2 regions of the Caballeronia sp. LZ028 genome follow, and region 2 is predicted to be linked to the other one. Evidence: riboswitches for the same ligand, from Rfam matches in the RefSeq annotation. Region 2 holds a riboswitch; the other holds the start of a gene.
The links. A riboswitch is a leader RNA that binds a small molecule or an ion and turns the genes downstream of it on or off. The one in region 2 is predicted to bind cobalamin.
Positions count from the first base shown of each region.

Region 1: another riboswitch for cobalamin. It lies ahead of QCE58_RS27255 (CbtB-domain containing protein); the one in region 2 lies ahead of QCE58_RS04425 (TonB-dependent receptor domain-containing protein).

Region 1 is NZ_JARUXN010000004.1:967,602-972,272, reverse strand. It holds gene QCE58_RS27275 (hypothetical protein) at 1-52, shown strand, start outside; gene QCE58_RS27270 (antibiotic biosynthesis monooxygenase) at 159-473, opposite strand; gene QCE58_RS27265 (DUF1428 domain-containing protein) at 524-895, opposite strand; gene QCE58_RS27260 (histidine phosphatase family protein) at 955-1,521, opposite strand; cobalamin riboswitch at 1,544-1,694, shown strand; gene QCE58_RS27255 (CbtB-domain containing protein) at 1,726-1,959, shown strand; gene QCE58_RS27250 (CbtA family protein) at 1,969-2,751, shown strand; gene QCE58_RS27245 (DUF1289 domain-containing protein) at 2,786-3,031, opposite strand; gene QCE58_RS27240 (cobyrinate a,c-diamide synthase) at 3,028-4,326, opposite strand; gene cobO (cob(I)yrinic acid a,c-diamide adenosyltransferase) at 4,330-4,671, opposite strand, start outside.
Region 2 is NZ_JARUXN010000001.1:938,514-943,184, forward strand. It holds gene QCE58_RS04400 (SIMPL domain-containing protein) at 1-180, opposite strand, end outside; gene QCE58_RS04405 (EVE domain-containing protein) at 250-708, opposite strand; RNA gene ssrS (6S RNA) at 788-969, opposite strand; gene QCE58_RS04415 (cell division protein ZapA) at 1,075-1,389, opposite strand; gene QCE58_RS04420 (ATPase) at 1,386-1,754, opposite strand; cobalamin riboswitch at 2,023-2,320, shown strand; gene QCE58_RS04425 (TonB-dependent receptor domain-containing protein) at 2,401-4,281, shown strand; gene QCE58_RS04430 (iron ABC transporter permease) at 4,278-4,671, shown strand, end outside.

The DNA of each region.
Region 1 (4,671 bases), on a different contig from region 2:
GGCGATCGATTCATCGACGCTGCAGCGCATGGCGCGCGGCGCAAAGGCCTAGAACACGTCTGAAAAGACAGCTTCGGCGAAGCGCGTTTTTTCACACGTGTGTAAAACGCGCGTGCTCGCCGAAAAGTGCGCGAACGTTCGGTTGCGCCTTGACCGCTCTATTTGACGGTCTGAATGACTTCGAAGCCCTCGAATTCCGGATGACCGAGATAAAGCTGGCGCGTCTCACCGCCGGCATTGCGATGCGCGGCGCGAAACGCGTCCGAACGCGTCCAGTCTTCGAAGGCTGCCTGATTCGCCCATATCGTATGGCTCGAATACAGAACGTGATCGTCTTTCACCGGCCCTTTGAGCAGATGAAACTCGACGAACCCGGGCACATCCTTCAGATGCGTATCGCGGCTCGTCCACAGACGTTCGAAGTCGGCTTCGGCGCCGGGCACGATCTTGAAGCGGTTCATGGCGATATACATGTCGATGCGGTTCCTTCGAAGTAGTGACTCGATTGAGCGGATAAGAACGATCAGTCGCGCCCGAGTTCGACGATGGTCGTGAAGCCGCCGAAGAACATGCGTTGAGGATCGAACGGCGTCTCGCCGGATTCCATCATCGTTTTGAGGCGCGGGTCTTCCATCACTTTGGCGTTGACGCTATCGCGCTGCTCGCGCGATTCGTAGACGATATACGAGAACGCGACGGTCTCGCCTTCCTTCATCTGCACGCTCTGTGGAAACGATGTGAGCTTGCCGGGCTTCACGTCGTCGGCGATGGTTTCCACGAACTCCAGTGCGCCGTGTTCCAGCCAGATCTTGCCGGCGGCTTCGGCCATGCGGCGATAAGCGTCGACCTTGTCGATCGGTACGGGTACGACGAATCCATCCACGTAATGCGCCATCTGAGTCTCCTGGTTGAGTCGAACGCGCACCGCGCACGCGATGCGCTGTCTGCTTTGAGCTATTCGTATGGAGCGAAGTTCAGGGCGGTCCACGTATCGGCGGGCGACGCGCGTTCCAGCACCGTGGACGAGAGCGGCGCGGAGTTCATCCCATAGATCGATGTGAGCGGCAGGCGAAGCGCATGCGCGAGCGCCACTTTCACGACGATCGCATGCGTCACGACGATGCAGCGCCCCGCGTCGAGCCGGTCGATCGAAGCGAAGCCCTCGGCGACGCGCGCGGCGAGCATGGCGACGCTTTCGCCGCCGTGCGAACGCGCATCGGGATCCGCGAGCCATGCAGCGACATGTTCCGGTTCGCGCTCGCCCGTTTCGCGTATCGAATGCCCGCGCCAGCGGCCATAGTCGATGTCGTCGAACGCGGGAACGATCTCGAATGCATCCGCGATCCACGCCGCCGTTTCACGCGCGACGCGCGCGGGACTCGCAATCACGCGCGTGTCGGGCAAGGCGTGCAATGACGCGAGCTGCGCGCGCGCATCGCGCTCGGGAGGTTCGTCGCCGGTGGGAAAGTGCCCGGTTTTCATCGCGCGCGTGGCGGCGTGACAGAGAAGAATGAGTTCCAAGGCAGGTGGCGGTCGAATCGGAATCGTTTTACTTTGCAGCGGATCATCATAGAATGGCAAGCTTGCAGTGCGAGGAAGCCGGTGCAAACCCGGCACGGTCGCGCCACTGTGTGCGGTACGTCAACGCGAAAGCGCGGCGCCGCGAGTCAGACCCCGCTGCATGCTCTTCGTCAATCGGGACGCGCTTTTCCCTGGAGAACCACCATGAATGCTTCCAACGCGCCGGTCTTTTCCGCTCCGGTTTCCCCGTCACTCGATGCACCCGTGCCCATTCCGGTGCGTGAAGTGTTGCCGTGGGCCGTCTTCATCGGCCTCATTCTGCTGATCGCAATCTATTTCGTCGGCGCCGAACAGGGCGCGACGTCGATTTTCTCGGGCACGTACGTCCACGAATTCGTGCATGACGGCCGGCATTTGCTCGGCTTTCCGTGCCACTGAGGAAGCATCATGATTCGCACTTTGCTGATACGCGGCATGATCGCGGGACTGGTCGCGGGCCTGATCGGCTTCGGCTTCGCGCGTGCGTTCGGTGAACCGTCGGTGGCACGCGCCATCGCGTTCGAGGAACAGCACGAGCATGAACACGAACATGAGCACGGTCATGCCGATGCGGCTGCCACGCCAGCGCATTCGCACGATCACGGCGACGAAGCGCTCGTGTCTCGCGATACGCAAGCGGGCCTCGGCCTTCTGACCGGCGTCGCCGTGTTCGGCACCGCGCTCGGCGGTCTCTTCTCGCTCGTGTTCGCGTTTGCTTATGGACGGCTCGGCGCGTTGCGCGCGCGCGGCACGTCGGCATTGCTCGCGCTGTTCGGCTTCGTGAGCGTCGCCATCGTGCCGTTCCTCAAGTACCCGCCCAATCCGCCCGCTGTCGGCAATGCCGAGACCATCGGGCCGCGCACGGCGCTTTTCTTCGGCATGGTGGCGATTTCCATCGCGGCTGCCGTCTTCGCCGTGCGCTTGCAGCGGCGCATGGTGGCGCGGCATGGCGGGTGGAACGCGACGCTCATCGCGGCGGCTGCGTATATCGTCGTGATCGTGGCGGCGCAGGTCGCGCTGCCGTCCGTCGATGAAGTGCCCGCGGATTTCTCCGCTTCGCTGCTGTGGAATTTCCGCGTGGCCGCTATCGGCATGCAGGCGCTGTTATGGACGACGCTCGGTCTCGTGTTCGGTGCGCTCGCAGCGCGTGAACTCGAGCGGCCGGCGGTGAGAAGAATGGCTGCGGCGTAAGCGGTTCGGCGTCGCTCATGAAGCCCGCGCTTCGTCAGGAACGCGGGCTTTTCGTTTGCTCTTTCGCCGCACGACGCTTGAGCAATTCATCGAACAGATCGAGCTTCGCGGCATCGTCCATCGATCTGAAGGTCTTGATTTCCTCGCGGCTTCGGAAGCAGCCGAGGCACAGGCCCGTTTCCTGATCGAGCTTGCAGACATCGGTGCATGGCGAGCCGATGGGTTCCTGCGCTTTCGCGCGTTCGATGGTGAAAGCGAGATCGTCTTGCGTCGTTGTCATAGTGATTCGCCGCGAAAGAGCGCAGCGGCCGCGGCCGGATTCGACGGCCAGTAAGCGTGCATGTAAGTGGCCGACACCGAACCATGCCGATAGAGCGCTTCGCCTTCGGTGCCGGTCGTGGCATGAGCGGCCTTGAGCGCCGGCTGCATCGGCGTGTCGAGCGTCGAGTAGTGGAATGTGTGACCCGTCATCGCGCCATGCGTCGTGTCGATGCGCTGCATCGCGAGGCGCGACAGCTTGCGTTGCATCGCCGCGTCGCCGGGAAGGATGCCGAGCATCGCATGCCGCGTGCCTTCGATGTCGGTCAGCGTGTCGAGCAGATACAGCATGCCGCCGCATTCCGCGACCAAGGGCTTCGCTCGCTCGACGTGCGCAACGACCGATGCACGCGCGCGTTCGTTCGAAGCGAGCGCCGCGGCATGCAGTTCGGGATAGCCGCCGGGAAGATAGAGCGCGTCGGCATCGTGCGGCGCGGGTTCGTCGGCGAGCGGAGAAAACGTGCTAATGCGCGCGCCCATGGCGATGAGCACATCGACATTCGCCGGATACACGAACGAGAACGCCGCATCGCGAGCGATGGCGATATGCGCGCCGTCGAGCAGACGCGGCGGCGCGGGCAGCGTCGCATCGTCGAAATGAACGGGCGGCGGAAGATCGGCGAGCGTCGTTTGCGCGATTGCATCGGCGGCGCGGTCGAGCCGTGCGTCGAGGCCCGCGACTTCATCGGGCTGCGTGAGACCGAGATGACGCTCGGGCAAGGCGATATCGTCCGCATTCGACAGATGGCCGCAATAACGCAAGTCGACGGGGATAGTCTCCGACAACATCTGCGCATGACGCGCCGATGCAACGCGATTCGCGAGCACGCCATGAAAGGGCACATCTTCGCGATAACGCGCGAGCCCGAACGCGATGGCGCCGAACGTCTGCGCCATGCCGTGCGCGCCGATCACCGCGAGCACCGGTACGTTGAACGTGGCGGCCAGATCGGCGCTGCTCGGCGTGCCGTCGAAGAGACCCATCACGCCTTCGATGAGAATGAGATCGGCCTCGCGCGCGGCCTTGGCGAGCAACGCGCGGCACGCATCGAGCCCGACCATCGACAGATGCAGCGAATAAACGGGCGCGCCGCATGCGCGTTCGAGAATCATCGGATCGAGAAAATCCGGGCCGGTCTTGAACACGCGTACCGTCAGGCCTCGGCGCGCGTGATGACGCGCAAGCGCCGCCGTCACCGTGGTCTTGCCTTGATGCGACGCACTCGCGCCGATGAAGAGAGCGGGGCAGTCGGGCATCGCTCAGAACTCGACGCCGCGTTGCGCTTTCACGCCTTGCTCGCGATACGGATGCTTCACGAGCCGCATTTCCGTGACGAGATCGGCAAGTTCGATCAACGCATCGGGCGCGTGGCGACCGGTCACGACGACATGCAGCATCGCGGGCCGCGCCTTCAGCACGTCGAGCACTTCATCGAGCGGCAGATACTCGTACTTGAGCACGGTGTTGAGTTCGTCGAGCACGACCATCTGATATTCGCCGCTCTCGATCATGCGGCGCGCTTCGTTCCAGCCCTTGCGCGCGGTGGCCATGTCGGCTTCGCGATTCTGCGTGTTCCAGGTGTAGCCATCTCCCATGGTGAC
Region 2 (4,671 bases):
GAGCGTGATGTTGACGACATCCTGCGGCACTTGCGCGCTCGCTTGTGCGGAGAGCGAGAGCACGCCCGAGGGCTGTGGCTGCGTTATCACCGTCTGCGCAGCGGCGGTTTGAGACAACGTAATCGCGGCACCGGACATCGCGAGCAGGGCGAAGGCGGCGGCGGTTTTCTTATTGAGCATCGAAGGACTCCGTGACATCGCGTACGTGCGACGGGATTTAGTCGCAGTCGTGAAGTCGTAAGTTCCTTGTTAGACGAGGTGCTCGGTAATAAATCGCCATTGCGCTTCGGTCACGGGCGTGATCGAGAGCCGGTTGCCGCGCGCGAGCACTTGCATGTCGGCAAGCTCTGGATGTTCGCGCAACGCGGCGAGCGATATGAGCGGCGTCTTCTTCACGAACTTCACGTCGACGAGCATCCAGCGCGGCGTTTCCTGCGTCGATTTCGGATCGTAGTAATCGCTCTTCGGATCGAATTGCGTGGGATCCGGATATGCCGTCGAGCACACTTTCGCGATGCCCGCGATGCCCGGCTCCGGGCAGCTCGAATGATAGAAGAGCACGCCGTCGCCGATCTGCATCTGATCGCGCATGAAGTTGCGCGCCTGATAGTTGCGTACGCCCGTCCACGGCAAGGTTTTTTTCGGCGCGTGCGCGAGATGATCGATGCTCGCTTCGTCCGGTTCGGACTTCATCAGCCAGTAGCGCATGGTCGTGTGCATGAATCGAAGAGCGAACGGCAGGGACAAACGAAAACGGCATCGGAAAAACCGATGCCGTTTCTTGAATGAGGTCCCCGCCACAGCCGCTAGGCCGGCATCCTGAACCTGGGTTCAAGATTGGTCGCGGTAAGCAACACTTCGGGTACATCGGACTAGCGACGCGCGCGCCCGTGCTGCAAGGTTCCGCAACCGTGCCAATGTAGCATTGGTTCAAGGAATATATGACCTTGGCGTACCAGGCAGGGAAACGTCACTCTACACCAATCGTTTGCCTTCTGCAGCCTCTTCAACCTACTTCGGCAGTTTCTTTTTTCGATTGACATTGCGCGCTGATTGACTCGACGCGCATCTGCCTTATTGCGCTTCGTGTTGCGCAATGACCGCGCCCAATTGCTCGTTCATCGAGTGCATCGTGCGGCGGATTTCTTCGGCGGGGAAGGCCTCGCCGTGACGCACGCTGTCCTGCAGCTTAAGCAATTCCGACGCCAGCGAAAGCGCCGCCATCACCGCGATGCGATCCGTGCCGCGCACGCTGCTTGCATTGCGCACTTTGTTCATTTCGGCGTCGACGCGCGCGACGGCTTCACGCAATGCGCCTTCGGTTTCCGGCGAGCACGCGAGACGATACGGCTGCCCGAGAATGGATACTTCGATCTGCGTGGTCGTCATGCCTTCTCTCCCTGATGATGCTCGCCGTGCAATTCCGTTTCATGTGCTTCCTGGGAATCGGTTTCGAGGAGATCGAGTTGATTGTCGGACTCGGCATGTTGCGCGGACTTGCCGCGCGGCAGCTTTTCGAGAATCGCGTTCAGGCGGATTTGCGCGTCGTCGATTTTCGCGGACAGCGAATCGCGTTCGGACTGCAGCGTATCGCGCTCTTCGCGCACTTGCGCGAGCTCGGCCTGCACGTTCGCATAGTCGGCGCGCAGCTGTTCGAGTTGTTCCTGCAGCGCTTGATGCGCCTGCTTGTGGCGCTCGCTGATCTGGATCAGCCGGCCGATGTTTCCTGACAGTGATTCGAGTTCGTTGAGCATGTGCTGCGTCCTCTAAAGACCTCGCATTTTAGCGCGGTTCAACGGAGCTTCCGATAAATGTCTCGTTTCGAGACGTAACAACACGCGATCTAGCGCTTAATCCTTCGAATCAAGCGCATGTCGCGATGCATTCGTGTGCAGAAAACGCGAGCGCCCCGCAACGCTCGTGATGACAGGCCGGCCGCTTCTCTTTCGCTTCTCGTTCGATTCGTCATGCGCCGCGCCAGTCTGCCCGCGCGGTTTTCTTGACGGCCCCGAACCGCGCTCCTACACTTGCCGCACTTTTGGTGCTCGCATCCGCGGATCTCGTGGATGCAGTCAAACGGGAAACAGGGAGCGAAGTCGCCGCAATCGACGACGAGCCAACCTGTGCTGCCCCCGCAACGGTAAGCGACCGCAACGCAAGTTGCAAGTCGTCTCATGCGCGTTTTTGCCGCGCGAGCGTGTCGAAATTCGTCGCACGCGCGCGACTGCAAGAAACGTGTCGATGCCACTGCGCGCCATGCGCGGGAAGGCGAGACGATTGATCGCCAGCCCGGATACCGGCCGGAGTCCGACGCATCGGCGCGCATGGCGCGGTGCGTTCGTCGCGCATCGTCCTCGCGGGGAGCGGGGTCGCGCTCACGCGAAACGGAACACTTCACACATGGTATTGCCACTGGCCGCGCTCAGAAGCGGTCTCTCCCGTCATGGCGCGCTCGTTGCGGCCATCGGCGCCTTGCCGTTCGCCGGCGCTGCACAGGCGGCCCAGACGGAAGACAGCACGCAAACGCTTGCGCCCGTCGTCGTCACATCGACGCGCGCGCCGCAGCCGCTTGCCGAATCGATTCCGCAGACATCGCTTTTTGACGAGCAGGACATCGCCGATGCAAACGCAAGCGACGCGCTCGGACTCGTCGCGCTCGCGCCCGGCGTGCAGATCACGCGCAACGGCGGACCGGGCTCGAACTCGGGGCTTTTCATACGCGGTGCGGCGTCGTCGCAATCGCTCGTGCTGATCGACGGCGTGCGCGTCGAATCGGCGTCGCTCGGCGCGGCACAGCTATCGCAATTGATGCTCGACCAGATCGGGCGCGTCGAGGTCGTGAACGGCAACGTGTCGGCGCTCTATGGATCGAATGCGATTGGCGGCGTCGTGCAGATCTTCACGAAGGAAGGCGAGGCGCATCCGCCGCGCTTCAACTTCGAGGCCGAGTACGGCAGCTATCACACGCAGCGGCAATCGGCGGGCGTGAGCGGCGCGCTCGACAAGGACGGCCGCACGACCTTCAGCGTGAACGTCTCGCGCGAGAAAACCGACGGCTTCTCGTCGATCGATCCGGGAATCGCGCCCGGCGCCAATCCGAACGCGAACGGCTATCTGAACGAGAGCGTCGCGGCGACGCTGCGTCACGAGTTCAGCGACAAGTGGGACGTGGGCGTGCGCTTCCTGCAATCGAACGGCATCAACAGTTTCGACGATGCCTATGGCCAGCCGACCGATATCAACGAAACGCACGATCGCGTGCGCTCGGCGTCGGTGTTCGCGAACGGCCGCGTCACGGATAACTGGACGACGCACTTCACGATCGCGCAGGGGCAGGACCGCGCGAACATCGAGCAGAACGGCGTCTATACGAGCCGTTTCGATTCGGAGAACCGGCAATATACGTGGCAGAACGACGTGCGGATCAGCGACGCGCACAAGCTGCTCTTCGGCTACGAGCATCTCGATCAGACGCTCGATTCCGATCAGTTCAGCGCGCCCGACCGTCATGTGAATTCGATGTTCGCGGGTTACGTGGGGCACATCGGCGCGAACGAGTTGCAGGCGAATCTGCGCCGCGATCAGTATTCCGATTTCGGCGGCGCGAACAGCTACTATCTGGGCTACGCGTATAACTTCGACGCGCACTGGAAGGCGAGCGCGAGCTATTCGGCCTCGTTTCGCGCGCCGAGCTTCGACGATCTCTACTATCCGCTGAGCGGCAATCCGTCGATTCAGCCGGAGCGGAGTCATTCGGTCGAGGCGGCGTTGCAGTACGCATCGAATGCGCTCGGCGTGGTGCGCGTGACGCTTTTTCAGACGCGCTATTCGAATTTGATCGATTACGTGTCCGACGGCGGCTTCTACTATGTCGCGCAGAACGTCGGGCGCGCGAAGGTGCAGGGCATCGAGGGATCGTGGGCGGGGCACGTCGGCGCAACGGATGTGCGCACGGGCGTCACGTTCCAGAATCCCGTCGACGAAACGAATCACGAGGATTTGACGCGGCGCGCGCGGCATTTCGCGACGCTGACGGCGCATCGCACGATCGGGCCGTGGCGCGTCGGTGGCGAATGGATCGTGAGCGGTCAACGCAGCGATTACGATTCGACGCTCGCGGGCTACGGCATCGTGAATCTGTCGGCGCGCTACGACATCTCGAAGTCGTGGTACGTCACGGCGCGCATCGACAACCTGTTCGACAAGGACTATGAACTTGCCTACTCGTACAACACGCCACGACGCGGCGCGTACATCACGTTGGGCTGGCATCCGTCGTGAGCCGCGTGGCTGAACGTCCGCGCGCGATGGACGCGAGCCGCGCCACCGCGATCTGGATCGCGCTCGGCGCAGCGACGCTCGTCGTGCTGGTCGCGTCGCTCGCGATGGGCAGCGTCGCGTTGCCCGTATCGCGTGCGATCGGCGCGCTCTTTCACGCGCACTCGGCGACGCCCGATATCGCCGATGACATCGTGCTGACCTTGCGTCTGCCGCGCGCGCTCGCGGGCTTCGCGTCGGGCGCATTGCTCGCGTTCGCCGGCGCGCTGCTGCAAGTGCTGTTGCGCAATCCGCTGGCGGAACCGTACGTGCTCGGCGTATCCGGCGGCGCGGCAACCTTCGCGCTTGCCGCGATGCTCGGGTCGCTGCCGTGGTGGGGCGTCGATATCGCGG